3 regions of the Bradyrhizobium sp. 25ACV genome follow, and region 3 is predicted to be linked to each of the others. Evidence: predicted binding sites of a transcription regulator. Region 3 holds the regulator's gene; each other region holds the start of a gene.

What was found. Region 3 encodes LexA, which represses DNA repair genes until DNA is damaged. Its sites were predicted from a motif close to TGTTCNNNNTGTGTTCNG; they were not measured.
Region 1: a site for LexA is predicted at 3,008-3,025, ahead of RAD04_RS01770 (ImuA family protein). Genes of this name have one in related genera too.
Region 2: a site for LexA is predicted at 6,966-6,983, ahead of ruvC (crossover junction endodeoxyribonuclease RuvC). Genes of this name have one in related genera too.

Annotation. Positions count from the first base shown of each region.
Region 1 covers NZ_JAVAYO010000001.1:400,481-410,861, reverse strand. Annotated here, with positions in the region: gene RAD04_RS01785 (inorganic phosphate transporter) at 1-151, opposite strand, end outside; gene RAD04_RS01780 (UdgX family uracil-DNA binding protein) at 250-1,692, opposite strand; gene RAD04_RS01775 (putative DNA modification/repair radical SAM protein) at 1,692-2,927, opposite strand; gene RAD04_RS01770 (ImuA family protein) at 3,091-3,879, shown strand; gene RAD04_RS01765 (Y-family DNA polymerase) at 3,776-5,371, shown strand; gene RAD04_RS01760 (error-prone DNA polymerase) at 5,368-8,748, shown strand; gene RAD04_RS01755 (SDR family NAD(P)-dependent oxidoreductase) at 8,907-9,677, opposite strand; gene RAD04_RS01750 (hypothetical protein) at 9,920-10,207, opposite strand; gene RAD04_RS01745 (CoA transferase) at 10,261-10,381, shown strand, end outside.
Region 2 covers NZ_JAVAYO010000002.1:138,644-149,024, forward strand. Annotated here, with positions in the region: gene RAD04_RS04410 (xanthine dehydrogenase family protein molybdopterin-binding subunit) at 1-1,530, opposite strand, end outside; partial or broken gene RAD04_RS04415 ((2Fe-2S)-binding protein) at 1,539-1,984, opposite strand; gene RAD04_RS04420 (methyl-accepting chemotaxis protein) at 2,499-3,923, opposite strand; gene RAD04_RS04425 (methyl-accepting chemotaxis protein) at 4,102-5,847, opposite strand; gene RAD04_RS04430 (YebC/PmpR family DNA-binding transcriptional regulator) at 6,057-6,803, shown strand; gene ruvC (crossover junction endodeoxyribonuclease RuvC) at 7,014-7,541, shown strand; gene ruvA (Holliday junction branch migration protein RuvA) at 7,538-8,155, shown strand; gene ruvB (Holliday junction branch migration DNA helicase RuvB) at 8,176-9,210, shown strand; gene RAD04_RS04450 (metallophosphoesterase) at 9,340-10,260, shown strand; partial or broken gene RAD04_RS04455 (acyl-CoA thioester hydrolase) at 10,301-10,381, shown strand, end outside.
Region 3 covers NZ_JAVAYO010000006.1:49,452-59,832, reverse strand. Annotated here, with positions in the region: gene RAD04_RS15415 (ComEC/Rec2 family competence protein) at 1-714, shown strand, start outside; gene RAD04_RS15410 (GAF domain-containing protein) at 724-1,665, opposite strand; gene RAD04_RS15405 (hypothetical protein) at 1,871-2,305, opposite strand; gene lexA (transcriptional repressor LexA) at 2,882-3,583, opposite strand; gene RAD04_RS15395 (molybdopterin molybdotransferase MoeA) at 3,760-4,971, opposite strand; gene RAD04_RS15390 (hypothetical protein) at 5,199-5,405, opposite strand; gene RAD04_RS15385 (HAD-IA family hydrolase) at 5,574-6,197, opposite strand; gene RAD04_RS15380 (alpha-hydroxy acid oxidase) at 6,212-7,345, opposite strand; gene RAD04_RS15375 (S41 family peptidase) at 7,699-9,036, shown strand; gene RAD04_RS15370 (bifunctional diguanylate cyclase/phosphodiesterase) at 9,127-10,381, opposite strand, start outside.

The DNA of each region.
Region 1 (10,381 bases), on a different contig from region 3:
TGCTGTAGGCGACGAACAGCAGGCCCGCGGCGAGGATGCCGAAGAACAGGATCATCGTCAGCGGATTGAAGCCCTTGTCGAGATTTGGCCGCGAGGCCGGCTGGATCGGCGCGGGATCGGCTACCGCGCGGTCGAATGCTACATCGGTCATGTCTGGACGCCCCTTAACTTTGAAGTAAGGGTATTGTCCGCGATGGATTTGAAGGCTGGATGACAAGCGGCGGTTGAAAACCGTTTTCCTGCCAGTATTTAGGCGGCCCGCGCGGCTTTCTTCTGCAAGCCGGCAGCGATCTTCAAATCTTCGACAAAGCGCTGATATTCCAGAACCTTGGCTTCCGGATCGGGCAGCCGCAGCAGATAGGACGGGTGCACCGTCACCAGCGCTTTGCGTCCGTCGGGAAGATCGATGAGCCGGCCGCGGGTCTTGCCGATGGGAGTGATCTTGCCGAACACGCTTTGCGCGGCGGTAGCGCCCATCGCCACGATCAGATCAGGCTGAATTGCCAAGACTTCCCGCTCATACCATTGCCGGCAGGCTCGGATCTCAGGCGTATTCGGCTTCTGGTGCAGGCGGATCTTTCCGCGCGGTACGAATTTGAAGTGCTTCACCGCATTGGTGACATAGACCTTCTTGCGATCGACACCGGCCTCCTCCAGCGCACGGTCGAGCATCTGGCCGGCCGGACCAACGAAGGGATGGCCGGCGAGGTCTTCCTTGTCGCCGGGCTGCTCGCCGACCAGCATGATGTTGGCGGATCTCGGGCCTTCGCCGAACACGGTCTGGGTCGCGTCCTTGTAGAGATGGCAGGCGCGGCAATGCGCGGCCTCCTCGCGGAGCGCTTCGAGATCGTCGGCAGCTCGCTTGCGTTTCATCGGAGCCTCCGGCCGCTTCTGAGGCTTGTGCGGATCGGTTGCGGCATTGGCGATCATGGTGCCGGTCATGCGTTCGGCGTCCTCGATCAAGGGCTTAATGATCGAAGCCTCGGGCAGGTTCCTCCAATATTTCTTCGGCATCTCGGCCTGCATCGCCTTCACCTTGAGCCGGGCCGGATTGAAGATGCTGGCGTAATAGCGCCGCCAGGTTTCCTCCAGCCGGTCTTCGCCCGGTGCTTCGCTCTTGCTGACTCCCGGCGTGAACGCGAGCGCGTGGCCGTCCCAATGTGCGCAGAGGTCCGGCGTCAGGATCGACCAGGGCATGTCGGCAAAGCGTTTTGCGAAGAACGGAGCTGCGAGCTCGACGATGTGATGCTCCGGCTCGAACCAGGCGACGTAATGCGCCTCGCGTTCCCTGCCGATCTCGCGGAAGCGGACGAAGGCGTGCATCTTGTGCTCGTCGCGATGGACCGCGCGGGCCATCGCCGTAACTTGCGCGACGTCAGGGTCGGTCGCGACCTCGATGAGATCGTGGTTGTCCTTCAGCCGAAACAGCAGCCGATAGAGGATCGCAAAGCGCTCGCCATCGCGATGCAGGATTGCGGCCTGGGCTAGTTCGACGAATTTTGCGGAGACATTGAAGGTGCCGTCGTTCACCTCGAGGATTGGAGACGGCGCGGGCGGTGCGAACAAATCGGCTTCGCCGCCCTGCACGGTCCAGGTGACATCGGTGGGCTGCGCGTGATGAAGCACGAGGCTGCGCGCGGCTTTGCGCCAGCCGTCGAAATCGGTTTCGGTGTCGAGGGTGATGTACTGCATCAGAAGCCAAACCCCAGTTGAGTTGCTTTCGGCTTGAAGCGCTCGATCAGCCCGGCGGCATCGAGACGATGCGGCGAGGGCCGGTGATCGCTGAGGACGATGAATGGCAATGCCTTGTGCTTGGGCACGTGCAGCCGGGCGAGATCGGCGAGGCGGATCGTGGTGGTGCGCCGTGTTGCAATGATGCGCTCGACCGCCTTGGTGCCGAAGCCCGGCACGCGCAGCAGCTCCTCGCGGCTGGCGCGGTTGACGTCGAGCGGGAAGCGGTCGCGATGGCGTAGCGCCCAGGCCAGTTTTGGATCGATGTCGAGCGGCAGCATCGCGCTGTCGTCGACGATCTCCGCAACGTCGAAGCCGTAGAACCGCATCAGCCAGTCGGCCTGGTAGAGCCGGTGCTCGCGCAGCAGCGGCGGCTGCACCAGAGGCAAGGCGCGGCTGGCGTCGGGGATCGGGCTGAAGGCGGAGTAGTAGACGCGCCGCAGCCGGTAGGCGCCGTAGAGATTGGCGCTGGTGTGGAGAATGGTGTGGTCGGAGGCAGCATCAGCGCCGACGATCATCTGCGTGCTTTGGCCCGCTGGCGCGAAACGCTGCGGCTTTGCCTTGGTCTTCGCGCTGCGGCCTTCCTCGGCCTCGTCCAGCTTCAGCCGCAGCCGGCCCATGGTGCGGCGGATCGCGCGCACGTCCTTCTCCGGCGCGAATTGCTGCAGGCTCGTCTCCTCGGGCATCTCGATGTTGATGGAGAGACGATCGGCATATTTGCCGGCTTCCGCGATCAGCGCATCATCGGCCTCGGGAATGGTCTTGAGATGGATATAGCCGCGGAAGTGATGCTCCTCGCGCAGTTTTCGCGCGACGCTCACCACCTGCTCCATGGTGTAGTCGGGGCTGCGGATGATGCCGGAGGAGAGGAACAGACCCTCGATGTAATTGCGCCGGTAGAAGTCGAGCGTGAGCTTGACCAATTCGTCGACGGTGAAGCGGGCGCGGGGCACGTTCGAGGAGGCGCGGTTGACGCAATAGAGGCAATCGTAATTGCAGGCGTTGGTCAGCAGCACCTTGAGCAGCGAGATGCAGCGTCCATCAGGCGCGTAGGAATGGCAGATGCCCATGCCGGGCGCGGTCGACCCCATGCCCTTGCCGTCGCTGGAATCCCGCTTCTCGGTGCCGCTGGAGGCGCAGGACGCGTCGTATTTGGCGGCGTCCGCCAGGATTTCCAGCTTGCGTTGTACGTCCATCTTGGAATCCCTTTGATTCAACTCATGAATCTATTTGCGCGCCAATTCGATTGACTCTCTACGCGCCGTTAGCTTTATATTAGAACATATCATGAACAAATGAGCCAGCCGCTGGTTCTCTTTTTGAGAGCCATCGGCAATCACCTCTGAAGGAGCGGCGAGCATGAGCGGCGCACGTCAAAGCGCGCTTGCGACCTTGCGCGGCCAGATCGAGCGCATCGAGACCGCGGAGGTCGTGCATCAGCACGATCGCGTCGCACTCGGTCACAGCGAAGCCGACAACGCGCTGAAGGGCGGGCTCGCGCGCGCGGCGATCCACGAGGTGTTTTGCACTGGGTCTCAGGGGACGGCCGCGACCGGCTTCGTCATGGGGCTTGCCGGGCGCGTCTCGGCGCAGCGGCCGCTGCTGTGGGTACGGCAGGATTTCTTGGAGATAGAGGCAGGCGCGCTGTCGATGAGCGGGATCGCCGAGCTCGGCCTCGATCCGCGCCGCGTGGTGATGGTGCGCGCCGCCGATGTCGAGAGCGCGCTGCGCACCTCGGCCGATGCGCTCGCCTGCGATGCGCTGGGCGCCGTCGTGCTCGAGCTCTGGGGCGAGACCAGGCAGTTCGATCTCGTGGCGAGCCGCAAGCTGACGCTGGCCGCGCAAGGCTCCGGTGTCACCGGCCTGATGCTGCGGATGGCGGCGCAGCCGCTGCCTTCGACCGCGGAGACCAGGTGGATGCTGCGCGCGGCGCATTCGCCGCCGGGGTCGGTGTGGGACGCATGGGGCGCGCCGCGCTTCGATGCCGAACTCTTGCGTAATCGTCATGGCCCGTGCGGCCGGTGGATCATGGAATGGAATTGTGATGAGTGCCAGTTCAGTGAACCGTCGACGTATTCTCAGCCTGTGGCTGCCACGACTGCCCATCGACCGGATCCAGCGGTTCTTCAACAGCGCCGGGCTGGGTAAAACCAATAATGAGCCGAGCATCGTCGTCATCAAGGACAACAATGCGCTGGTGATCCATGCGCTGGACGAGGCTGCCGAGCGTCTCGGCCTGTACATCGGTCAGCCGCTCGCCAATGCGCGGGCGATGTGCCCGGATTTGCGCGTGTTCGATGCTGATGTCGCGGCCGATGCGAAGACGCTTAGCGACATCGCCGACTGGTGCGACCGCTTCACGCCGCTGGTGGCGCTCGATCCGCCGCATGGGCTGTTCCTCGATATCACCGGCTGTGCGCATCTGTTCGGCGGCGAGGCTGCGCTGTTGCAAGCGCTGGTTCGTGCGCTCGGCCGACAAGGCTTTGCCGTCAGCGCGGCCATCGCCGGCACCTCGGTCTGCGCGCGTACGCTGACGCGGCAGGCGACGGGCACCATCGTTGCCGATGGCGAAGAGGCGAGGGCGATCAGCCGGTTTCCGGTGTCCGCGCTCGGTGCGGGCGAGGCCATCACCACCGGCCTGCGCCGCGCCGGCCTCAAGACCATCGGCGACGTCGCTGCGCGCTCGCCGAGCGAGATCACGGCGCGGTTCGGGGCGCGGTTCTCAACCTTGCTCGCGCATGCGTTGGGGCAGGGTGATGCGCCGATCAACCCGCGAAAGCCGCTGCCCGATTACATCGTCGAGAAGCGTTTCGCCGAGCCGATCGCGACCGACACCATGATCGCGATGACGCTGTCGCGGCTCGCCGATACGCTGATCGCGTCGATGGAGAAACAGGGCAAGGGCGCGCGCCGACTGGAAGCCGCGTTCTTCCGCACCGACGGCGTGGTGCGCGCGATCATGGTCGAGACCGGGCGGCCGGTGACGCGAAGCGCGGTGATAGATCGTCTGTTCCGCGAGCGTCTCGATGCGCTCGCCGATCCCCTCGATCCCGGTTTCGGCTTCGACATGGTGCGGCTGTCGGCGAGCCGCACCGAGATCGTGGTGCAGGAGCAGCGCGATCTCGACGCCCATGTCCACGACAATGACGAGCTTGCCGCGCTGATCGACCGCATCGCCGCGCGCATCGGCGGAAAGCGCGTCGTCGTGCACCTGCCTGAGGATACCCATATCCCCGAATGTGCGGTGATGGCCGCGCCGGCGCAGCATCATCTCGCTGCTGCCATGCAGGCTGAATGGCCGGCACGGACCGAGAGCGAGCCGCCGCTGCGCCCCTTGAGGCTGTTCGACAAGCCGGAGCCGATCAAGGTGCCGTTCGCGGCCGTGCCGGATGGTCCGCCGCATCAGTTCACCTGGCGCCGCGCGCTGCATGCCGTGGTGCGGGTGGAAGGACCCGAGCGTATCGCGATGGAATGGTGGCGGCAGGACGGCAAGCAGCTGACCCGGGATTACTTTCGCATCGAGGACGCCGAGGGCCTGCGCTTCTGGATTTTTCGCGACGGACTTTACGAGGGGGAGGTGTTCGACGGCGACGGCGAGCCTGCTTCTCCCGGCTGGTATGTGCACGGTCTCTTCGCATGAATAGCCCCGCTTATGCCGAAATCGGCATCACCACCAATTTCTCCTTCCTGCGTGGCGGCTCGGATCCGCGCGCCTATGTGCATCAGGCGAGCAAGCTCGGCATTCCCGCGATCGGAATCGCCGATCACAACACGCTCGCCGGCGTGGTGCGGGCCTGGAATGAGCTCGACAATGACAAGGTGCTGCACAAGCCGAAGCTGCTGATCGGCGCGCGCATCGTCTTCATCGACGGCACGCCCGACATTTTTGTCTACCCGCGCGACCGCGCCGCCTATGGCCGGCTCTGCCAGCTCCTGACCAAAGGCAAGCGCGGCGACGACATCACGCGGATCGAGAAGGGCGAGTGCCGTCTCACCTTTGCCGATCTCCTGGAATTTTCGGAAGGCCAGCTCCTGGCCCTGACGTTGCCGCATCGCTTCGAGCCGGCGCAGGCGCTGGATGTGCTTGCAAAGCTGAGGGCGAGCCGCGCCGAAGGCGTGTGGCTGGCGGCGAGCCTGATCTATCGCGGCGACGACCGGCGCCGACTGGCGCGGCTCGATGACCTCGCGGCCAAAGCAAAAGTGCCGCTGCTCGCGACCAACGATGTGCTCTATCACGATCCCGGCCGCCGTCCGCTTCAGGATGTGCTGACTTGCATTCGGGAAAAGACCACGATCGAGGCGGTCGGAAAGAAGCTGGAAGCCAATGCCGAGCGCTTTCTGAAAACACCCAGGGAGATGGCGCGGTTATTCCGCGATATCCCCGAGGCGATCGCGGAGACCATGCGTTTTGCGGGGAAGATCGACTTCTCGCTCGACCAGCTCAAATACCAGTATCCGGACGAGCCGGTGCCGCCGGGCAAGACCGCGCAAGGGCATCTGGAGGATTTGACCTGGGCGGGCGTCGATAAATACTTTGGCGGCATCGAGAACATTGACGACAAGCTGCGCGCCACGCTCAAGAAAGAACTCGCGCTGATCGCCGAGCTGAAATACGCGCATTACTTCCTCACCGTGCACGACATCGTGCACTACGCGCGCAGCCAGAACATTTTGTGCCAGGGCCGCGGCTCGGCGGCGAACTCGGCCGTGTGCTACGTGCTCGGCATCACCTCGGTCGATCCGACCAAGGTCGATCTGCTGTTCGAGCGCTTCATCTCCAAGGAGCGGCTGGAGCCGCCCGACATCGACGTCGATTTCGAGCATTCCCGGCGCGAGGAGGTGATGCAATATGTCTATCGCCGCTACGGCCGCCATCGTGCTGCGATCATCGCAACGGTCATCCACTATCGCCCGCGCAGCGCCATCCGCGACGTCGGCAAGGCGCTGGGCCTGACCGAGGACGTCACCGCCGCGCTCGCCGACACCGTCTGGGGCAGCTGGGGCAAGGGCCTCAACGACATGCAGGTCAGGCAGGCCGGGCTCGATCCCAATAATCCCATGATCAACCTTGCGGTCGAGCTTGCGACCGAGCTGATCGAATTCCCGCGGCATTTGTCCCAGCATGTCGGCGGCTATGTGCTGACGCAGGACCGGCTCGACACCTATGTCCCCATCGGCAACGCGGCGATGGACGACCGCACCTTCATCGAATGGGACAAGGACGACGTCGATGCGCTCAACATGATGAAGGTCGACGTGCTCGCGCTGGGCATGCTGACCTGCATCCGCAAATGTTTTGATCTGATCGATCAGCACAAGGGTGAGCGTTTTGTGCTGGCGAGTGTCCCGCAGGATGATCCCAAAGTTTACGACATGCTGTGCGCCGGGGAATCGCTCGGCGTATTCCAAGTCGAGAGCCGCGCCCAGATGAACATGCTGCCGCGCCTGAAGCCGCGGACCTTCTACGATCTCGTCATCGAAGTCGCGATCGTGCGACCGGGACCGATCCAGGGCGACATGGTGCATCCGTATTTGCGCCGGCGGAACGGGCTTGAGAAAGTGACCTATCCCTCGCCATCGCCCGAGCATGGCTCCGCGGACGAGCTCTACAAGGTGCTGCACAAGACGAAGGGCGTGCCTCTGTTCCAGGAGCAGGCCATGCGTATCGCGATCGAGGCGGCAAAATTCACGTCCGAGGAAGCCAACGGCCTGCGCCGCTCGATGGCGACCTTCCGGAATGTCGGCACCATTGGCCAATACGAGGAGAAGCTGATCGGCAACATGGTCGCGCGCGGCTACGATGCCAATTTTGCCAGAAGCTGCTTTGACCAGATCAAGGGCTTCGGCTCCTATGGCTTCCCGGAGAGCCACGCCGCGAGCTTCGCCCAGCTCGTCTACATCTCGTCATGGCTGAAATATCATCACCCCGACGCCTTCTGCTGTGGACTCCTGAACTCGCAGCCGATGGGCTTTTATGCACCCGCACAGATCGTCAGCGACGCCCGCAAGAACGACGTCGAGGTGCGCGACATCGATGTGTCCTACAGCTTTGCGCAGAATACGCTGGAGAACACCGACAAAAAATATTGTGCCGTCCGCCTTGGCTTTCGCCAGATCGACGGCTTCCATTGGCTCGATCCTGATGAGGAGGCCCTCAAGAAGGAGCAGGCGAAGCGGCAAGGCAAGGTCTATGTCACTCAGGAAGACTGGGCCGACCGCATCATCGCCGCCCGCAACCGACGTCCTTTCACCTCGCTGGAGGATTTCGCCCGCGACACCGGCCTGCCCAAGCGCGCGCTGATCCTGCTGGCCGATGCCGACGCGTTTCGCTCGCTCGGGCTCGACCGTCGCGAGGCGCTGTGGCAGGTGCGGCGGCTGCCCGACGACGTGCCGCTGCCGCTGTTCGAGGTGGCGACCGCGCGCGAGCAGCCGGACGAGCACGCGCAACCGCTGCCGGTGATGCCGCGTTCCGAGCAGGTGGTCGCGGACTACCAGACCATCCGGCTATCGCTGAAGGGGCACCCGATGGAATTCTTGCGCGAGATGTTTTCGCGCGAGCGCGTCGTCGCCTGCAAGGATATCAGTCACGAGAACGAGCGCCGCCGCGTCCGCTGCGCCGGCGTGGTGCTGGTGCGGCAACGGCCGGGCAGCGCCAGCGGCGTCGTGTTCATGACGCTGGAGGACGAAACCGGCATCGCCAATGTCGTGGTGTGGCCCAAGATCATGGAGCAGTACCGGAAGGAGGTGATGGGCGCGCGCCTCATCCTGGTCGAGGGCTATATCCAGAGCAGTCCCGAAAAGGTGACGCATCTCATCGCCCAGCGCATGGTCGACCGCTCGCATGATCTGGTCGGCCTCGCCAACGACGCCCTGAGCCGCAAGCATCCGGTGCCATCAGGCGCCACGGTGATCGAGCCGCTCAACGAAGACCCTCGCGCGCTCACGGACATGCCGGCGCAAAAACACCGCCACCCCCGCAACGTCCGCATCCTGCCGCCATCGCGGGATTTTCATTGAGGGATGGCGCGGAGTGCTGCCACACGCACGGCTACCGCAGCGTGGGCAAAGGCGCGTCAGCGCCGTGCCCACCTCCTTTTGCGGCTTCTCGGCTCTAGCCGCGCCGTCTCTGGAATACTGGATCGCCCGATCAAGTCGGGCGATGACAGTGTGCCCTTCTAAAAATTCACCCGGTTCGAGATCGCGCCGTCGACGACGAGATTCGATCCCGTCGTGAACCCCGACACCGGGCTTGCCAGAAACACCGCGGCGCTCGCGATTTCCTGCGGCGTGGCCATCCGGCCGGTCGGATTGCGCTTCATCGCGTCGTTGTAACGCTCGGGCATGTTCTTCTCGACCATCTCCCAGACGCCGCCCTTGAAATAGACCGTGCCGGGCGACACCACATTCACGCGGATCTTCTTCTTTGCATATTGCCGAGCCAGCCCCTTGGCCATGTGGATCAGCGCCGCCTTGATCGGGCCGTAAGAGCTGGCCGTGTCGGCCTGCGCCGCCGAGATCGAGGAGATGATGACGAAAGCGGTATCGCCGCTTCTTTCGCCGCTGGCTTCGAGGAACGGCCGCGCGGCATCGAAGGCATGCACGGCGCCGAGCAGGTCGAGCTGGAAGTTCTGCTGCCAGGATGCGGCATCGTGGCCCTGCGCCATCGCGCCGGCATTGGAGAACAACAAGTCGACGCCGCCGAGCTCTTTTGCTGCACCCTCGATCCAGGATTTCAGCGCTGCGCCGTCGGTCACGTCGACTGGGCCGCCGGTGGCGTTGACGCCCTTCGCCTTCAGCTCGGCAACGGTAGCCGCAACCTGATCGGCATTGCGCGCGCACACCGCGACATTGGTGCCTTCACCGGCGAGCGTCTCCGCAATCGCCCGCCCGATGCCGCGCGTGCCGCCGAGCACGATGGCGTTCTTGCCTTTGAGACCGAGATCCATTGTTGGGTTTTCTTTTTGTTGGTCGTGGAGAGTGTAGTCGCGTGCGCGGCATCGCCGCAAATCCCATTGTTCGACCGTCACCCTGAGGTGCCGGAGCGTAGCGGAGGCCTCGAAGGGCGACAGCCCGGCTGCCAACTCGGCCGTGCATCCTTCGAGGCTCGACTTGCGATGCGATGCATCGCAAGCCTCGCACCTCAGGATGACGGGATTAGCATTGGAGGACATGCCACCACTTTACGTCCTCACTCCGGCGCCGCGCCGACCGGCGGGCCGCCGGGCGGGCGATGCAGGAAGGTCAGCGAGGCGTAGGCGCCAGCCCATGAGCCGATTGCCGCGAAAGCGACATAGAACGGGTTCTCGGTGTAGCTGATCACGGCGTAGGAGGAGAGCATGTACCAGACGGCGCTCCAGTTCGCCGCTGACATGCGTTTGCGCGCGATCACGGCCGAGGTGAACATGACATAGACCGCGTCTGTGGCCGCCGTTGCGATGAACACGGCACCTGCGGTGAGAGGGTCGATGGCGGCCATTGCATTTCCTTATGTGCTAATGGGATGCTGAAGGCTAAAGGGAGAGAAGGGTCATGCAAAGCCCCGCCGACATTCTTAGGGATATCTGGACCTCTGCCGGTGGTGACGCGGCCGCGCTCGAACGCGTGTGGCTGACCGGCGAGGAGCCGCAAATCCCGTCCTCGTTTCGCATCG
Region 2 (10,381 bases), on a different contig from region 3:
CCCGGTCGGCACCGACAGCGGCTCGGCGCGGACATATTCGACGTGGAAATTGGCGAAGTCGTAGGGTGCATCGACCGCGGCATCGATCGCGTCGATGTCGATGCCCTTCTGGAACGCCGGCGGCAACCAGCGCGCCAGCACCGCGGAGCCGGCGACCTTGTACTTCCACCCCGCGACCTTGCCGTCGACCAGCGACGCCGTGATCTGGTCGCGATAGACCGGGCGGTAGACATCGTGCTGGATGTCCTCCTCGCGGGTCCACACCACCTTCACGGGGTAGTCGACCTGTTTTGCGATCTTCACCGCCGCGATCACCATGTCGGGCTCGAGCTTGCGGCCGAAACCGCCGCCGAGCAGATGATTGTTGACGATGACCTTGTCGACCGGAAGCCCAGCGGCCTTCGCCGCCTCCGACTGCACGCGCGTCATGATCTGCGTGCCGGTCCAGATCTCGCAGGAGTCGGGCTTCACGTGCACGGTGGCGTTGATGGGCTCCATCGATGCATGCGCCAGGAACGGCAGCTCGTAAGCCGCCTCGAACTTGTCGCCGCTCGCCAGCGCCTTGGCGATGTCGCCGTCGGATTTGGCGACCGCGCCGTCCTTCTGGCTGGCCTTGCGCAAATCGTCCCAGACATCCTTCGTGGTGATCGCAGCGTTGGGTCCCTCGTTCCACTCGATCTTGAGCGCTTCGAGGCCCTTCTTGGCCGCCCACATGTGATCGCCGATCACGGCGACCATGTCGTCGAGCACCACGACCTTGCGCACGCCGGGGAGCTTCACCGCGGCGCTGTCGTCGATCTTGCCGACCTTGCCGCCGAACACGGGGCAGGCGGCGACCGTCGCGAACTTCATGCCGGGGAGGATCGCGTCGATGCCGTAGACGGCCTTGCCGTTGACCTTGTCGGGCGTGTCGAGCCGCTTCAGCGGCTGGCCGATGATGACGAAGTCCTTGGGGTCCTTCAGCGCGACATCCTTCGGCGGGGTCTGTCCCTGGGCAGCGAGCGCCAGCGCGCCGTAAGCGAGCTTGCGGCCGCTCGCTTCGTGCGCGACTTCGCCCTTCGACGCCGTGCAGCTCGCGGGCTCGACGCCCCATTGGGCGGCCGCGGCCTGTACCAGCATCGCGCGCGCGGTGGCGCCGGCCTTGCGCAGCGGCGTCCACCAGGCGCGGATCGAGTTGGAGTTGCCGGTGACCTGCAGGCCGAAGGTCGGATTGCCGTAGAGCTTGTCGTTCGGCGGAGCGTGCTGCACCTCGACCCTGCTCCAGTCGGCATCCAGCTCTTCGGCGAGCACGGCGGAGATCGAGGTGTAGGTGCCCTGGCCCATCTCGACCTGCGGCATCATCAGCACGGTGCGGCCGGTCTCGTCGATGCGGATGAAGGCGTTGGGCGCGAACTTGCCCTCGGTTGCATCGCGCGGCTGCACCGGTTCGTTGACGGCCGCGCGCAGCGGCAGATGGAAGGCGAGCAGGAAACCGGTGGCGAGACCGCCGGTCAGCAGCGCGCGGCGGGAGACGCTGTGATGTGCATTCATGGTGGACCTCAGGACTGACGGCCGTTGGCGGCCTGCTTGACGGCCTCGCGGATGCGGACATAGGTGCCGCAGCGGCAGATGTTGCCGGCCATCGCGGCGTCGATGTCGGAATCGTCAGGCCTGGGTGTAGCGGCCAGCAATGCGGCGGCCGACATGAGCCGCACTGGATCACTTCGAGGTCGAGCCAGGCCTTCTGCACTTTCGCGCCCGCAGGCGTGCTGCCGACATGTTCGATCGTGGTGATGGCGCGGTTCTCAACCGCGCTGACCGGCAGGACGCAAGAGCGAACCGCCTTGCCGTCGACATGCACCGTGCAGGCGCCGCATTGGGCGATGCCGCAGCCGAACTTGGTGCCGGTCATGCCGAGGATGTCGCGCAGCACCCACAGCAGCGGCATCTCCGGTGGCGCGTCGAACGATTTCGTTTCGCCGTTGATGGTGAGTACAGTTGCCATATGCATCCCCTTGCTCGCTCGATCGCTTGCGGCGATCTAGTCAGCGAATTCGCGCGCGACAATAACGATACGAAACGATGAAGCGTCGCAATCTCCGGCAATGCATATTTGCGCTGCCGACGCGTCAGCCCATGACGTTCACGAATTTGTGCGGCGCTCGCGGCCAGCGTTTTGGGCTCATTGATATGATAATCGTCATGTTTTGACGCTTTTTCGGCGCGCGCGTCGTCGATCACCGCAGATTGTCGTGCGGATGCGTAAAATCATGCGATGACGAAATACGTGCGATTGGGAAAGTCGTGGCTGAGAGTACGGCCGAAATCGTTGTGCCCTCTCCCCTTGTCAAGAAGAGAAGGGAAGAGAGGGATGACAATTTCGAAGTAGTGGCATTCGAGTCAAAGCCCGCCGCGGCCTGCCGGCATAAGCCATTGATTTCGCACGCCCCGGCTACTGTGCAGGGGGTTGTTTTCGAGTTTTTTGTTTTGGGAGCCCCGGAACGCCGTCGCGCCGGCCCTCAGCTCTGCCGAAAACCCATCCGGAAGGCGCCCCAGTGCTTGCCGCGGATCACGATCGGCGAGGACAGGTCCTTCATCAGCACGAACTGCCCGCCGCCCATGTCGCGGCGATAGGTCTGGAGCAGGAACGGCTTGCTGTTCGCCGCGACCTTCTGCACCGCGCGATCGTTGAACAGGCGGCGGTTGCGGCAATTGGCGTTGTTCCAGACCGGATCCTTGCCCTGCGGCAGGCGGTAATTGGGGTTGTGGGTCGGCAGATAGCCGCCCTTGGCCCAGGCGACGCAGAACACGATGCGGGGATCGGATTTCTGGATCGGATCCTGGATTGCGGGCAGCACGCGGTCGGTGAAGTCGACGTAGTTGGTGAGGTACTGCTTTGGATCGGTGCCGGGAATTTCGCGATACGTCTCGTCCATGAGCTGGTCGAGCGTGATGTCGCCGCGATCGATCGCGGCCTCGAACTCGGTCGAGATCCGCTTCGCGGTCTCGACGACGATTCGGATCAGCGGAGCGTCCGATGTCTCCACGCCGCTGTCGGCGATCATCGCTATCAGGCCTTCGGAGGTGTCGAGCAGCTTTGTCACGCGCTGATCGGCGTTCTTGAGGTCGCGCGAGGAGAGGTCGACGCCCTTGGCGAGTTCGTTCAGCTCGCTGATGACGGTGTCGCAATGCCCGAGATTGGAGGTCGCCGCGCGCGTGACGCTGCCGATCTCCGCCTCCACGGAGGCGAAGCCCTGCTGAACCCGCGAGATGATGCCGGAGATCTGCTGGGCGCCTTCGCCTGCGGTCTTGGCGCGCTGCGAGGCGTCGCTGCTCTCGCCGATCAGGCCTTCGATCTGGCCGTCGAGATCGCGCACGGTGTCGGAGATCTGGTGCGTAGCCTGGCGGGTGGCTTCCGCGAGGTTCTTCACTTCGCTTGCGACCACTGCGAAGCCGCGGCCGGCGTTGCCGGCGCGGGCGGCTTCGATGGTTGCGTTCAGCGCCAGCAGATTGGTCTGCTTCGCGATCGCCTCGATCGAGCCGGAGACTTTCGCGACCTGCGCCAGCGCCGAGCCGACGGCGGACAGGCGCGCTTCGATGCGCTCCACCGCCGCGACGAGCTCGGAGATGTGGTTGACCGCGGTGTCGACGGCGCTGCGCGACTGTGCGATCTCGCCGACCGCCGCGGACGTGGTGGTTTGCACGGCCTGCGAGGCATTGGCGATATCGTGGTTGGCCGAGACCATCGTCTCGGCGGTCTCCTGGAGATGGTGGAACCGTTCCGACTGGTTTGCGACGCGGTTTGCGACTTCCTGGACGTTGCCGGCGATATCGGCGAGTTCCACGCCGAGGCCGCCGATGCGATCGGCAAGCTGATCGATCAGCCGCTCGGCCAGCGTGCGATTGGAGCCGGTGTCCATGACTGCAAGTTGTACGACGGACATATTCGATGAGTCCTCCAGTCAGAGCCGCAACCCGGCTCACGGCGGCATTCCCATTCCAGTTCAGCTTAAAGGGATGATTCGCAGTCGGCGTCTTGCCTGAGCGTGCACTCAGGCGCAATTCGCGCCTTATTTCTCTATTCCGCTCGAAAAACTGCGGGACATTTTTTCGGGCTAGGCTCTAGAGCTTGTAAGCCGTGCGGAATCCACCCCAGTGCCGGCCCTGCACGCGGATTGGAACGTCGATCTCGCGCATCATCACCGTATTCCCATTGCCCATGTCGCGCGCATAACTCTGCACCAAGTACGAGCGCAGGTTGCGTGCGGCCGCCAACCCCGCCGGATCGTTGAATATCCTGCGGTTGCGACTATTGGCTGTATTCCAGGCGACGTCGCCCGGCCGCTGCGGGTGCGAATAGATCTTGTTGTGCACCGGCAGGAAGCCGTTGCGGTCGACCATGGCGCAGAACGCCAAGCGCTGGTCCTTGGCCAGAAAGACCTCCTGGAACGGCGGCAGCGCGCGGTCGGCCCAGTCGAGATATTTCGTGCGGTATTGCTGCGGATTGGTCCCGGCGATTTCGGCGTAGTCGGTGTCGAACAGGTCGTCGATTCTGACTTCGCCGCGGGCAACGGCCTGCTCGAAGATCGCGGTCAGCGCGTTGCCCGCTTCCATGGCGCGGGTGACGAACTCCGTGTTCTCTTCGTGGATCGACCAGAGCCTGTCCTCGATCCTTTCGCTGAGCTCGGCATTGGGACCGACGAATTGCGCGCGGGCCCCGGCCTTGGATTGCTCGACCACGCGCAGGCGGCAGGCGCCGACGGCTTCGAGGGTGCCTTCGATGATCGCTTGCGGTGCCAGCCGGCCTGCATCCGCGCCGCCGATCAGCACACCGTCCATCGAGATTTCATAGATCGGCATCACGCCGCGCAGGCTCTCGAACTTGAGATGGCAGGGCAGCCGTTCGGTCTTGCGGCGGTCGTCGTGCTCGCTCTGGCGGAGCAGCACGGCGCAGCGCGATTTCAGCTTCTGTGCGAAGGTGGCGACGGCTTTGCCGGCACTGGCGACGTTCTCGCCATGGCTCTCGGCCGCCTTGGTCGCGGCATCGATCTCGGCTGCGCTCTCGCCGACCGAGACGATGAACTCCGAGGCGCTGGCGGCGTTGCCGGAGACTTCGCTGGTGGTGGCGTTCTGTTCGGCCACCGCGCCGTTGACAGTCTCGAAGACCGGGCGGATCGCCTCGATCGCTTGCGAAATGCGGTGCACGGCATCCGCAGAGCCGGCGGCGTCGCGCTGCAGTGCGTCGATCTTCTTCGTGATCTCTTCCGTCGCCCCTTGCGTCTGCACCGCGAGGGCTTTGACCTCGGTTGCGACGACCGCAAAGCCTTTGCCCGCAGCGCCTGCGCGTGCGGCCTCGATCGTCGAGTTGAGCGCGAGCAAAGTTGTCTGCCGCGCGATCTGGGCGATCAGATTGACGACATTGCCGATGGCGGCGGAGGATTCGCGCAGGCGATCGACATTGGCGCGGGCTTCCTGCGCCGCGGCGCTGGCCTCGTCGGCAAGCTTGCCGGCCTCGCGAACCTGCGCCCCGATCCCCAGCGCGGATTGGGTGAACTTGTCGGCGGCGTGGGCGAAGGTGGAGGCGGTCGATTGCGCGGCATTGGTCCGGCCGGTCAGGGCGTCGGTGCGGTCGCGAATGGCGGCAAGCGTCGATGCGGTCGCTTCGGCGCCGCCCGCCACCGAATTGGCGGCGCGCTCGAGCTGGCGGATCATCGCGCCGAGCTCGAGTTCCAGCAATTCCAGGATCTCCCGCGCCGAATCACCTTCGACCGGGGCGGGCTCGGACTGGGCCGCCGGCGGCGCGGCCTCTGCGGCTGCCACCGGCGCGGCCATATCCGGCAGACGCTTCCGAAATAGTCCGAATGCCATCAGGTCTCTCTTGTCGGGGGACGCTCGGAGGTTATTTTCGCAGGCTGGAATGAAGTCAGGGTTAACGATGCCTCACCTCTAGGCAGGGACCTGTACGGTGTTACCTTAAAGCATCCGAGACCCTTTCATTCCGGTGGGTTGGCGGCCTATAAGGCCGCGTTTCCCACCCTCATTGGCGTACGATTCCAAGAGACCCCGAGAGACCACGCATGGCCGGACATTCCCAATTCAAGAACATCATGCACCGCAAGGGGCGGCAGGATGCCCAGAAGTCGAAGCTGTTCGGCAAGCTGGCGCGGGAAATCACCGTCGCGGCCAAGCTGGGCACGCCCGACCCCAACATGAATCCCCGCCTGCGCGCCGCCATCATCGCGGCGCGCCAGGAGAACATGCCGAAGGACAATATCGAGCGCGCCGTCAAGAAAGCGCTCGGCAATGAGGGCGAGAACTATGACGAGATCCGCTACGAGGGCTATGGCCCTGGCGGCGTCGCCGTCATCGTCGAGGCGCTGACCGACAACCGCAACCGCGCCGCCTCCGACATCCGCTCCTTCTTCACCAAGTCGGGCGGCAATCTCGGCGAAACCGGCTCGGTGTCCTTCATGTTCGATCGCACCGGAATCATCGAATACGACCGCAGCGTGGCCTCCGACGACGCCGTGCTCGATGCAGCGATCGAGGCCGGCGCCGACGACGTCGTCTCCGGCGAAACCGGTCACGAGATCTACGCCTCGACCGAAGGCTATCGCGACGTCGCCAAGGCGCTGGAAGCCAAGTTCGGCGAGCCGCGCAAGGCCGCGCTGATCTGGAAGCCGCAGAACACGGTCGCCGTCGACGACGAGACCGGCGAGAAGCTGCTCAAGCTGATGGATCTGCTGAACGAGCACGACGACGTCCAGCACGTCTACGCCAATTTCGAGGTCTCGGACGCGCTGGTCGCGAAGATGGGCGGCTGACGTCGATCGTGTCCCGGACGCGCTGCAGCGTGCAACGCTGCTGCGCAGAGCCGGGACCCTGACACCTCGAGTACCGGTGACAACTGGGCCCCGGTTCAGCGCCGCACCGCTTTGCGCTGCGTCGCGCCCGGGGCACGAGACCGACACTTCCCCTGTTACTTCCGTTCTGTTTCTGTTTCCCCCACGGCGGCCAGCCGCTATCACTGGCCCATGACTACGCTCCCGATTCGTGGCCCCGTTCGCATCATCGGCATCGACCCTGGCCTCCGCCGCACCGGCTGGGGCGTGATCGAGGCTGAGGGCAATCGCCTGATCTACGTCGCCTGCGGTTCGGTGGAACCGCCGGACGATTTGCCGCTGGCGCGCCGGCTGCTCGCGATCCACGAGGGGCTCGCGTCCGTCCTGTCCGACCACAAGCCGATGGAAGCTGCGGTCGAGCAGACCTTTGTCAACAAGGACGGCGTTGCGACGCTGAAGCTCGGCCAAGCCCGCGGCGTCGCCATGCTGGCACCCGCGATGTTCGGTATCTCTGTCGCCGAATACGCGCCGAACCAGGTCAAGAAGACCGTGGTCGGTGCCGGCCATGCCGACAAGCAACAGATCGCGATGATGCTGAAAATATTGCTGCCCAAGGCCGAGCCGCCGTCCGCCGACGCCGCCGACGCGCTCGCCATCGCCATCACCCACGCCCATCACCGCCAGAGCACCGCGCTCAGGCTGAAGGTGGCGGGGCTATGATCGGCAAGCTCAAGGGCCTGATCGATTCCTATGGCGAGGATTATGTGCTCCTCGACGTCGGCGGCGTCGGCTATCAGGTGCATTGCTCGGCGCGTACACTGCAGCATCTGCCCTCGCCGGGAGAGGCTGCCGTGCTGTCGATCGAGACCTATGTCCGCGAGGACCAGATCAAACTGTTCGGCTTCCGCACCGACCAGGAGCGCGAATGGTTTCGCCTGCTCCAGACCGTGCAGGGCGTCGGTGCCAAGGTCGCGCTCGCCGTGCTCGGCACGCTGGCGCCGGCCGATCTCGCCAATGCCATTGCGCTGCGCGACAAGGCCGCGGTGGCGCGCACGCCCGGCGTTGGTCCCAAGGTCGCCGAACGCATCGTCACGGAATTGAAGGACAAGGCGCCGGCTTTCGCCAATGTCGATCCGGCTGTGGTGCATCTTGCCGGCGCCGTCGACGACCAGCGCGCGCCGCGGCCCGTCGCCGACGCGATCTCCGCGCTGGTCAATCTAGGCTACGGCCAGCCGCAGGCGGCCGCCGCCATTGCATCCGCATCGCGCAGCGCGGGTGAGAGCGCCGAGACGGCGCAGCTCATTCGCCTCGGCCTGAAGGAACTGGCGAAGTGAGCGATCCCAAGGCCAACCGCATGGTCTCGCCCGAGCGCCGCAGCGACGATGTCGGCGACACCGCGCTGCGCCCGCAATCGCTGTCCGATTTCGTCGGCCAGCAGCAGGCGCGCAAGAACCTCTCCATTTTCATCGAGGCGGCGCGCAAGCGCGGCGAGGCGCTGGATCACGTGCTGTTCGTAGGTCCCCCCGGCCTCGGCAAGACCACGCTGGCGCAGATCGTGGCCAAGGAGCTGGGCGTCGGCTTTCGCGCGACGTCAGGGCCGGTGATCGCCAAGGCCGGCGATCTCGCAGCTCTCCTCACCAATCTCGAAGAGCGCGACGTGCTCTTCATCGACGAGATCCATCGTCTGAGCCCGGCGGTGGAAGAGGTGCTCTATCCCGCGATGGAGGATTTTCAGCTCGACCTCATCATCGGCGAGGGCCCGGCGGCGCGCTCGGTGAAGATCGAGCTGTCGAAATTCACCCTCGTCGGCGCCACCACGCGTGCCGGGCTGCTCACCAATCCCTTGCGCGATCGTTTCGGCATTCCGGTGCGGCTCAATTTCTACACGATCGAGGAGCTCGAAAGCATCGTCAGTCGGGGCGCGCGCGTGCTCAATGTCGGCATGAGCGCCGACGGCGCCAACGAGATCGCGCGCCGCGCTCGCGGCACGCCGCGTATCGCCGGCCGCCTGCTCCGCCGCGTGCGCGATTTCGCCTCGGCGGCCGATGCCGACAAGATCGACCGCAAGATCGCCGACCACGCCCTGAGCGCGCTCGAGGTCGATGCCGCGGGCCTCGACGCGATGGACCGTCGCTACCTCACGACCATCGCGATGAACTATGGCGGCGGCCCGGTTGGCGTCGAGACCATGGCCGCCGCGTTGTCCGAGCCGCGCGATGCGATCGAGGACATCATCGAGCCCTATCTGATCCAGTGCGGCTATCTCCAGCGCACCCCGCGCGGCCGTCTGCTCACCTCGCACGCCTTCCGTCATCTCGGCATCGCCGAACCCTCGCGCGATGCGGCGGCACAATTCGGCCTGTTCGGCACGGACGAGAGCGACGACTGAGCTGCGCCAATGCAGCGCGCTCCTTCTATCATGAATTTCTGGTAACCTCGTGCAGACGGTCTGCACGAACGCACCCCAATTCCGCTCCAATCGGACCGCATCAACAAGGCGCATCTCGATCGGGCTTCCATGATCACGCGCCGTCATTTCATCCGTTCCATCGGCGGTCTGTCCGCCCTCGGCATCTCGACCGCCGCCTACGGCGTCGGCGTCGAGCCGGTGCTGCGGCTTCGCGTCACCCGCTATCATCCGAAGCCGCGGCAATGGCCGGCGGATTTTCCGCTGAAGATCGCGGCCATCGCCGACATCCACGCCTGCGATCCCTGGATGTCGCTGGAGCGGATCGAGGGCATCGTCGACCGTACCAATGCGCTGAATGCCGATATCGTCGTGCTGCTCGGCGACTATGTCGCCGGCCTTCACCACGTCACGCGCCTCATCCCGTCGCGCGAATGGGCGAGGGTGCTGGCCGGACTCAAGGCACCGCTCGGCGTCCATGCCGTCATGGGCAATCACGATTATTGGGACGACAGGACCGTGCAGCAGGCGGGGCACGGACCGACCATCGCGCATCGGGCGCTGGAGGCGGCCGGCATCCCGGTCTACGAGAATGACGTCGTGCGGCTCACCAAGGACGGCCGTCCGTTCTGGCTTGCCGGGCTCGGCGATCAGCTGGCCTTCCTGCCGGCGCGGCGCTTCCGCAGCATCGGCCGCTTCGGCGCCGACGATCTCGCCGGCACGCTGGCGAAGGTCACCGACGATGCGCCGGTCATCCTGCTCGCGCACGAGCCCAACATCGCGCCGCTCGTACCCGGGCGCGTCGCGCTGCAACTGTCCGGTCATACCCATGGCGGCCAGGTTCGCCTGCTCGGCTGGTCGCCCGCGGTTTCGCCCAAGAACGGCCTGCGCCTCGCCTATGGCCACTTCCGGCTGAACTGCGACCTGATTGTCTCCGGTGGCCTCGGTTGCAGCATCATGCCGGTCCGCGTCGGCGTGCCGCCCGAGATCGTCGAGGTGACGCTGGGACGGGCAGGGCTGGTTGTGTCCTGACACGCTTGCGCGTCCGGCCGTTTTTGCGCAAAACGGACCTATAGCGACAAGCGAAGAGGCTCGCGACGTGACTGCTCATCTCGACGGCGAGATACGCGACGGCCGCCACCACATGCAGGTC
Region 3 (10,381 bases):
GCGGTCTCGCGCTGGGTGGCGGCATTGCCAGGCGCGGTCGGCCGCATCCCGGCGTTCGGCATCGCGCCGCTGATCGCAGCGAGCCTGGGGATCATCGTGATGGGCCTGTTGCGCACGCCGTTGCGCTGGTGCGGTGCCATGGTGCTGCTGGTTTCCATCGGCTGGGGGCTGTCGGTGCGGCAGCCCGATATCCTGATTGCCGGGGATGGCGCGAGCGTCGCGGTGCGGGGCGGGGACGGGCGTTTGCATCTGATCAGGGCGGGCAAGGACAATTTCCTGCTCAAGGAGTGGTTGTCTGCCGACGCCGATCCGCGCGATGCCGGCAGCAGCGCGCTGGCGAGCGGCATATCGTGCGACGAGTCCGGCTGCGTGACGCCGCTCGCGGACGGACGGCTGGTCGCGCTGGCCTCGCGCATTGACGCGTTGGCCGACGATTGCGGCCGGGCCGCACTGGTGGTGACGTCAAGGCCCGCGCCGCCCGATTGTGCGGCGATGGTGGTGGATCGGCAGCGGCTCGCTCGCCAGGGCGCGCTGGCATTGACCCAGCGTGGCGACGGCTTTTCGGTTCAGGCGGTGAGGGCGAGAGGCACGAACCGCCCGTGGTTACCGGCCGGTGCGGGCGAAGGGGACTTCGACGGCAGGCTTGTGCCGAGGGCGGCTCCCCGCAGCCGCGACGCAACGCCATCGGAGACCGACTTGCAGGCCGACGATTGACGCGATTGATTACAGATACCAGGCCAGCACAGCTTCGAGCCTTGCGTTGCCGATGACTGGCAGGGCCACCATTCGGTCCAGCCCGGCTGCGCAGGCGTCCGAGCCGGCGACCGAGCCGTCGTGGGTGAGATCGTCGCTGAGCGCCGGCATGCCGGTGGCCCAGGCGCCGCCGATGCTGCCTTCGCCTCGGGAGATGAATCTGGTCGCATAGAGCGCGGCAGGGTCGGTGTGCGCGCTGCAATCGCCGGCGCGAAAGACCAGCGCGGAACGGGCCTCGTTCGGGACCCAGATCTCGAAGCGCCGCGCAATCGGCGTTGCCTGCGCGGAGAGGAAAGTCAGGACCCATGTCTGGTCGGTGCCGGTTCGGTAGGGCACGCCGACGCCGAGATTGATCCCGACCTTGGCTGCGTCCTCCCAGCGCAGGAAGCTCTTGGCGTCGTGCAAGTCCTTGATGATCAGCGGCAGGCCAGCCTTCCAGGTGCGTCCGGGCAGTCCAAAGCCGCGAGGAAATCTGGTGTGGCGGGAGTTGAATTCGAACATGTCAGCTGCGCCGTAATAGCCGTCGACGAGGCCCATCTCGTGGGAGAGATCAGGATCGTTGTGCCAGAGTTCGATCGCGCCGACATGCGCCTCGTCGCCGCCGCAGAACAGCACCATCACGGCTTGCAGGAATTCGCCTGCGAACACCGGCACCGCCACGCCGCAAGTGAGGCCGGCCGCGACGGCCTGATCGGTCCGCTTGAAATAGGAGTTGGCGAATTTCGTGAGGATGATTGGATGGCCGCAGGCCCAGGCCTTGCCTGGAAGCCCCTCGTCATATCCGAAGTTCAGCTCTTCGCTGAAGGCCTTGAACGCGGACAGCCCTTCATCGTAGAGGCCGCCGCCGAATTCCAGCCGCATGCGCGTCCGGTCAGGCACCCAGAGTTCAACGACGCGAATGAAGGTTTTCATCGAGCGTGTCCGCCGCCTCAAACCACGACAGCATCGGTCATTTGGCTGCGGAGCGGAGGTTCAAAATTCAGGCAGGACGGCCCAAACTTCGTGCGGCGACGAGGTTCGCCGCTCGAATTTCGTGAAACAAAAACCCACCGGGCTCGCCGGCCTCGGCCGGCGACGGCATTTCAATCCTGGCCCTCGACCCGTCGGCCGGAGGGCGTCAGCCGATCGGCAGTCGCGTGACCGTCGGGCGACTGTCGGCGATGATCTGCGGCTTGTGCTCGCGCTCGCCGATCGGCTGGGTCACGGGCAGTTGCAGCACGGTTGCGCGCTGGCCTTCGACGAGCTGCGTCACCAGCACGGATTTGCCGTCCGGGAATTCGATCGCATCATGATGGCGATCGGGAATGTGCGGATCGATCTTGCCGAACTTGCCGACGCGGGAGTTGACGGTGCGCGTCCAGATCCAGCGGTTGTCGTAACGGACGTTGTCGGCGAAAGCGAGCTCCGTTCCCGGCAGCAGGCAGACTGCGACGGAGAGATCGGCTTCGGAGGCGAAGCCGCGCGTCGAGGTGCCGCGGAATGTTGTCGTGACGATCGTCTCGCCGACTTCTGCGGGGCGCGTCGCGACGGCATGCAGGCTGTAGTCACACATCGGGTGCTCCTCAATGCAGAGATAGCGACCCGCACCTCTTTCGGAGGCGCAGGCCCCTACCAGAGTGGAAGCACGTGACGGTCTGCTTGGTTGTAGGCAAATCTGCGGCTGGGATCCGCGAGCCCCGATCACATTATCTTTTCCATCTTTTCCGAATTCGATAGGAACAAAGTCGGCTTCCGTGCATTTGGCAGGCGCGCGTCAACGACCGGCGAAACCAGCCAGCCCGAGTATCGCCAGCTCGGCTGTGTACGCGCTGCATCGCGGTCGTTGCGGATTTTCTAGATCACGGCCGTGTCCTGGCCGACATGATGACGCGCCCAGCGTTGCTGCGGTTGCGCTCAAACGATCTGGCGCATTCGGGCTGTCCCCCTCGACCTCGAAAGGCCGCGAAGCGATGTTGCTTCGCGCGGCCTGCCGGGGATGTCGCGGACAAGGAGGGGCCAGATAATCTGTGCAGTACCAGAAAGACTATCCAGCCGGAGCGGACCATCATCCGCTCCAATCTCTGATCGGCGATGCCGATCGAAGGCGCGCGCGAGGCGCTGAGTACTTCCGGTATGAGTAGTTCCGGTATCAGTACTTGCGATAAAGCCCGATCAGCTTGCCCTGAATCTTCACGCGGTTCGGCGGCAGGATGCGCACCTCATAAGCGGCGTTGGCGGGCTCCAGCGCGATCGAGGCGCCGCGGCGGCGGAAACGCTTGAGCGTGGCTTCCTCGTCGTCGATCAGCGCCACCACGATGTCGCCGGTATCGGCGCTCTCGTTGCGCTGGATCAACGCCATGTCGCCGTCGAGGATGCCGGCCTCGACCATGGAATCGCCGCGCACTTCGAGCGCGTAATGCTCGCCGGAGCCGAGCATGTCGGGCGGCACGCTGATGGTGTGGCTGCGGGTCTGCAATGCCTCGATCGGAGTGCCGGCCGCGATGCGGCCCATCACCGGCACCGCAACGGGCCGCTCGCCCTCGTCCGCGGACGCGCTGGAGCTCGCGCGGACCTTGCCGAGATTGCCCTCGATGACGCTTGGCGTGAAGCCGCGTCGGTTGCCGGCGGCAGCCTGGAGCTCCGGCAGCTTGATCACTTCGATGGCCCGGGCGCGGTTGGGCAGGCGGCGGATGAAGCCGCGCTCTTCGAGCGCGGTGATCAGGCGGTGGATGCCTGACTTCGAGCGCAGATCGAGCGCATCCTTCATCTCGTCGAAGGACGGCGGCACGCCGCTTTCCTTCAAGCGTTCGCTGATGAACCGCAGAAGCTCGTATTGTTTGCGCGTTAACATCTCGACCAAAGTCCCCCGGTTGATGTCGTTCGATTCCGAGACGATGAATTCAGCGATAAGCCGCTACATCCTCGAAACAAATCATGAACGGACACTATATGTTCGATACATGTTCCGCAACTGCTTAATTTACCGTGAACAGAGCGAAGCTCGCGGAATGCGTGTGGCCGCGCAGGTCAGACGGGGAGCCTTAGCATCTCGCAGGGGCTGCCGGCCTCGGCCTTTGGCGCAAACGGTGCGCGCACGAGAAGTACCTGTGCTGCAGCAAGATTCGCAAGCAGAGAGGAGTCTTGATGGCTGACGGGAAGGGCGACGAGCGTGCCATCGTCGCGCTTTTCCAGGCGCGCGCGCAGATAATCCTCGCGCTGGTCGTTGGCGCTGAGATCGCGGCCCAGCACGACGCGCTCGCGATGGTGATGAATCACCGAACGGCCCGACAGCGCGCGAATCAGCGGCACCATGAACAGGAAGGCGCAGACATAGGACGATACGGGATTGCCGGGCAGGCCGATGACGCCCATCGTCCCTAACCGTCCGTGCATCATCGGCTTGCCGGGCCGCATCGCGATCTTCCAGAACGCCATCGCGATGCCTTCTTCCTTGAGCGCCTGCTGGACCAGATCGTGGTCGCCGACCGATGCGCCTCCGGTCGTAACCAGGACGTCGGCGCCGCTTTCGCGCGCGCGGCGGATGCCGGCGGTGGTGGCCTCCAGCGTATCGGCGGCAACACCGAGGTCGATGGTCTCGGCGCCCTCGCTGCGGGCGAGCGCGTGCAGGGCATAGCCGTTGGAATAGACGATCTGGCCGTGCCCGGGCGTTGAGCCCGGCATCACCAGTTCATCGCCGGTGGCGAGGATCGCGACCTTCGGACGGCGGCAGACGGCGAGAAGCGGGTGATTCATTCCAGCGGCGAGGGCGAGATCGCGCTCCGTCAGACGGGTTCCCTTGCACAGGAGAACGTCGCCCTCGCGGAAATCGACGCCGGCGGGGCGGATGTGCCGACCCACGATCGCGGCTTCCTTGATCGTTATGTGCTGGCCCTCGGCGATCGTGTCCTCCTGGATCACGACAGCATCGGCGCCGTCGGGAACGACGCCCCCGGTGAAGATCCGCACGGCTTCGCCGGCGCCGACCTTTCCCGCGAACGGACGGCCCGCTGCGACCTCACCGATCATCATCAGCCTTGAATCGATTGTCGCCGCATCGGCCGCGCGCACGGCATAGCCGTCCATCGCCGACATCGCCTGGGGCGGTTGGGTGCGCCGCGCAGCGACGTCCTGCGCGAGCACGCGATGGTAGGCTTCGTCGAGCGAAACCGTCTCTGCAGGCAGCGGCGCTGCACCCGCCAGCACCGCAGCAAGGGCGTCGGAAACCGGCATCAAGGCCACGGCGAAACTCCTGCTCGGCACGTTCGGACGAAATGTTCCGACAGTCTTCTAACCGAGCGCGGGAGCAGAGGCAAAATTGCGGAGCGGGCACGATTTATCCTGCCGCTTTCAGCCCTGGATGGAAGGCAGGCTCAGGCCTGGCGTGGCATGATCCAGAGAACGAGACCGATCAGCAGGAGGGTGGCCATGGTGAGGACGAGAATGACGAGTGCCACGGCCAACATCGCTCAACTCCCGCTCGGCCGGTCCGGCCCGTCGTCCAGCGCGACGTCGGGAGCCTTCGGGCCTTGATCCTTGTCGGGCAGCGGATCGGCCTGGGATTTCAGGTCGGCGGCCTTGCTGATCAGCTTGGCGGACAGGTCAGAATCCGAGGTGGTTCTTGCGAATTCAAGCAGGAGAGAGGCTTGCTTGGTGAGATAGGTTTTGCCCAGCACGTCCATAAGTCCGGTGTAGAAGTCCCAACGGACTCAAGAGTCCGGAAGGGGTCATTCCGTTCCCGGAACTCCGTACAAAAATGCACAAAACGCTCTGGTTCCTCATTTTGGGCAAAATTGGTTCCGGGAAGGCTGCCCGACGTTGCGCCTCCCGCTGAGCGGAGATCGTCAGATGCCCAATGCCTTCAAGGCGTTCCCGACGTCGCGCGGCGACGTCACATGCACCGCCGTCAGCCCGCGCGACCGCGCGCCTTCGATGTTCTCGGCGAGATCGTCGAAGAACACGATGCGTCCTGCGGGCACGCCGATCGCGGCGACGACATGGTCGAAAGCCTCCGCGTCCGGTTTTCGCAGGCCGATGCTGGACGACAGATACAGCGCGCGGAAATGGCCGAGCAGTTCGCCATACTCCTTCGAGAAATAGTCGACATGCGGCCGGTTGGTGTTGGAGAAGGCGTAGAGCGGCATCTGCTTCGCCGCACGCGGCAGCAGCTCGGCGATATCGGGCATCTCGCCGGCGAAGATCGCGTTCCAGCCTTCCAGGAACTGCGCGTCCGAAATGCCGATGCCGAGCGAAGCACGCAGCGAAGCGAAATAGTCCTCGTCGCTGATCTTGCCGACCTCGTGCAGCCGGTAGGCCTCGTCGCGCACATAGCGCGCGACGATGGATTCGGGCTGGCAGCCGGCATGTCCCGCCCAGCAGGCGATCGCCTTGGAGAAATCGATGTCGAGCACCACGCGCCCGAGATCGAACAGCAGCGCATCTGCGCTGCCGGGAGAGAGCGAAGTCATTGCGTCCTTTTCACTCAGTATCGATAGGGATCATGGTCGAACAGCGGGAATGCGCTGAACACGCTCGGCGCGTTGGTGGCGGTCACCGGATGCAGGCAGGATTTGTCGACCTCGGCAAACGACGTGGCGCCCAAAAGGCCGAGGCAGCGCAGCACCTCGTCCTCCAGCAGCTCCAGCATCCGCGCGACGCCGGCCTCGCCAGCCGCCGCCAGCGCCCAGCATTGCAGCCGGCCGATGCCGACCATGTCCGCGCCCGCCGCGATCGCCTTGACGATGTCGGTGCCGCGACAGATGCCGCCGTCGACCATGATCTTGGCGCGGCCCTTCACGGCCTCGACGATCTCGGGCAGCACATGCATGGCGCCGCGGCCGTGGTCGAGCTGGCGGCCGCCATGGTTGGAGACGTAGATCCATTCGACACCGTGATCGACCGCGATCAGGGCGTCCTCGGCGGTGGCGATGCCCTTCAGGATCAGCGGAATCCTGAACTTGTCCTTGATCATCTTCACGGTCCGCCACTCCAGGCCCTTCTGGAAATCGCCGCCGGTGGCACGCAGGCGGCTCTCGCGAACGTAGCGCTTGGCGATGTCGCGTTCACGACGGCTGTAATGGGCGGTGTCGACGGTCAGGCAGAAGGCGGCATAGGCGCTCTTCTCGGCCCGGCTGACGACATCGGCGACGAAGGCATCGTCGCCGCGGACATAGAGCTGATAGAGCCGCAGCGCATCCGGCGCGGCTTCGGCGGTCTGCTCCAGGCCGGGCTCGGACACCGAGCTCAGCATGTGCGCCGCACCGAAGGTGCCGGCAGCACGCGCGACGCTCGCCGCGCCATCCGGGTCGAAGATCTCGAGCGCGCCGACGGGGGCGAGCACCACCGGCAGGCGCATCTTGCGGCCGAACTGCTGAACCGAGCCGTCAACCTTGCGGACGTCGCGCAGCACCCGCGGGCGGAAGGCGATCTCGTCCAGCGCCATGCGGTTGCGGCGCATCGTGGTTTCGGTCTCGGCGGCGCCGACGATGTAATCCCAGGCGTTCTGGTTGAGGTTGGCCCGCGCTTTCCGAATGAATTCGTGCAGGTTCTGGAACGGCTCGTTGCTGGCGCCGAGCTCGACGTTCCGTTCCGGCCGGATCCGGGGTGCTTCGTTCATTGTTATCCTCCCGAGAATTTGAAGCCTTGTGTCATCGCCTAACCCGTCCAGCGCTCCAAAACCATCCTAAAATGGCATGGCTGCGCGGCGTGGACGGGCGCACCGATTCCCCCTTTAGGTACCTTTGGGGCGGGCCAGTCCTGCAACGTTGCCAAAAGTTTAGGTCCGAACGAAGCGATTTCTGCGGTGTACCGGTCGGCGGTGCGTCCCGGCCTTGAAGAAACCAGAATGGTATTGTGAGAAGTGGGCTGGATCGCCAATTGCATGGCGCTTCCCAAGTGTGCTTCCCAAGTCTCGAGAGACGAGCCCAAGCAAGCTCAAGCGAACCGCCAAGCAAAAAGGCAAGCCCATCCATGCGGAAAACCCTGCTGTTCCCTCTGGGCGCGCTCACCGGAGCGTGTCTCACCCTTCTGGTCGCCAGCCCGCACGGTGGTGTATGGGCGGCACGGGCGGCAGCGAGCGCGGACGATGCCTATTCCCAGCTCAACCTGTTCGGCACGGTGTTCGAGCGCGTCAAGGCGAGCTATGTCGAGAAGCCCGACAACGCCAAGATGATCGAAGGCGCGATCACGGGCATGGTGACCTCGCTCGATCCGCATTCGCGCTACATGAACGCGAAGGCCTGGACCGAGATGCAGGAGACCACCTCCGGCGAGTTCGGCGGCCTCGGCATCGAGGTCACGATGGAAGACGGTCTCGTCAAGGTCGTCTCGCCGATCGACGATACGCCCGCCTCGAAGGCCGGCCTGATGTCCGGCGACCTCATCAGCAAGATCGACGGCGAGGCCGTGCAGGGCATGACGCTCGAGCAGGCCGTCAACAAGATGAAGGGCCCGGTCGATACCAAGACCAAGCTCACGATCGTGCGCAAGGGCGCGGACGCGCCGCTCGACGTCGCGATCACGCGCGAGATCATCCACGTGCGCCCGGTGCGCTTCCACGTCGAGAACGGCGACATCGGCTATATCCGCGTCACCTCGTTCAACGAGCAGACCACCGACGGCCTGAAGAAGGCGATCGCCGCGATCTCCAAGCAGGTGCCGCAGGAGAAGCTCACCGGCTACGTGATGGACCTGCGCAACAATCCGGGCGGTCTGCTCGATCAGGCCGTCTCGGTGTCGAGCGCCTTCCTCCAGCGCGGCGAGGTCGTCTCGACCCGCGGCCGCAGCCCGGAAGAGACCCAGCGCTTCACCGCGCATGGCGGCGACCTCACCAGGGGCAAGCCGCTGGTGGTCCTGGTCAATGGCGGCTCGGCCTCGGCTTCCGAGATCGTGGCCGGTGCGCTGCACGATCACAAGCGTGCGACCATCATCGGCACGCGCTCGTTCGGCAAGGGTTCGGTGCAGACGGTCATTCCGCTCGGTGCCGGCAATGGCGCGCTGGCGCTGACCACCGCGCGCTACTACACGCCGTCCGGCCGCTCGATCCAGGCCCAGGGCATCGCCCCCGACATCGAGATCCTGCAGGACGTGCCGCCGGAGCTGAAGGGCCGCATGGACACCATGGCGGAGTCCCAGATGCGCGGGCATCTCTCCGCCGGCGAGGGCGGCGAGCAGACCGGATCGCAGTCCTACGTTCCGCCGAAAGAGGAGGACGACAAGGCCCTGCATGCCGCGTACGACTTCCTGCACGGCGTCACCGCCAATGCGGTGGCCGCAAAGCCCGCGTCGAAGGCCGCAGTGCCGAACTAGGTCTTACGCCCCCCAGACATTGATCGCCCGGGAGTGGATGACCGCTCCCGGGCGATTTCGTTTGGGACCTTAGCGGTGTCCGCGGCGGCCCTAACTCGCCTCGCGGCGGCGGGCTTTCGCGCCGCCGCGCTGGGCGAGGCGGCTGCGATGCAGCGCGAACAGCTCCAGCACCTTGTCGGCGGGCTTCGCGGCGCTGAACAGATAGCCCTGCATCTCGGAACAGCCGAGCGCGCGGAGCAGACGCTGCTGCTCTTCGGTCTCGACGCCCTCGGCCGTGGTGGTCATGCGGCGCGCGGCCGCCAGATTGACGACGGCCTGGACGATGCTGGCCGAGCCGTCGGGACCGGCGATGTCGTCGACGAAACAGCGGTCGATCTTGATCTTGTCGAACGGGAAGCGGTGCAAATAGCTCAGCGACGAGTAGCCGGTGCCGAAATCGTCGAGGGCGATGCGCACGCCGATGGCGCGGAGCTGGTGCAGGATCGCCAGCGCCGTGTCGTCGTCGCGGATCAGCACCGCCTCGGTGATCTCGAGCTCGAGCCGGCTCGCCGGCAGGTTGGAAGCAGCGAGCGCCGCCATGATCTTCAGCGCCAGCGTGCCGCTCTTGAACTGCACCGGCGAGACGTTGACGGCGAGGCGGATGTCGTCGGGCCAATTCGCAGCGTCCCGGCAGGCTGTCGCCAGCACCCATTCGCCGATCTCGTTGATCAGGCCGGTATCTTCGGCGATGGGGATGAACTCCGCCGGCGAGACCATGCCGCGCGCGGGATGACGCCAGCGCACCAATGCCTCGCAGCCGGTGATGCGATCATCCTTCAGGCTGAGGCAGGGTTGGTAATAGACCTCGAGGCCGCCATCGCGCCCCCCTTGGGCGATGGCGTGGCGCAGGTCGCTCTCGAGCTGCCGGCGCTCGCGGACCTTGGCATCCATCTCCGGCTCGAAGAAGCGATAGGTGCGGCGCCCGGCGGACTTGGCGGCGTACATCGCCATGTCCGCGTTCTTGAGGACCTGGTCGAGCGCCGTGCCATGTTCCGGCGCGAGCGCAATGCCGATGCTGGCGTCGGTGGTGAGATGGTGGCCCATGCAGTCGAACGGCGCGCGGATGGCGGCGAAGACCCGTGCGACGAGCTCGTTGACCTGGTCGAGCGACGTCACCGTGCTCTGGACGATCGCGAATTCGTCGCCGCCGAGCCGCGCCACGAAATCCGCCGGGCCGGCACAACGGCGCAGGCTTCCGGCGATCGATTTCAACAGCTCGTCACCGACGAGATGGCCAAGCGCGTCGTTGACGCCCTTGAATTCGTCGATGTCGATGTAATGCACCGCGATCTGTTCGTCGTTGCCG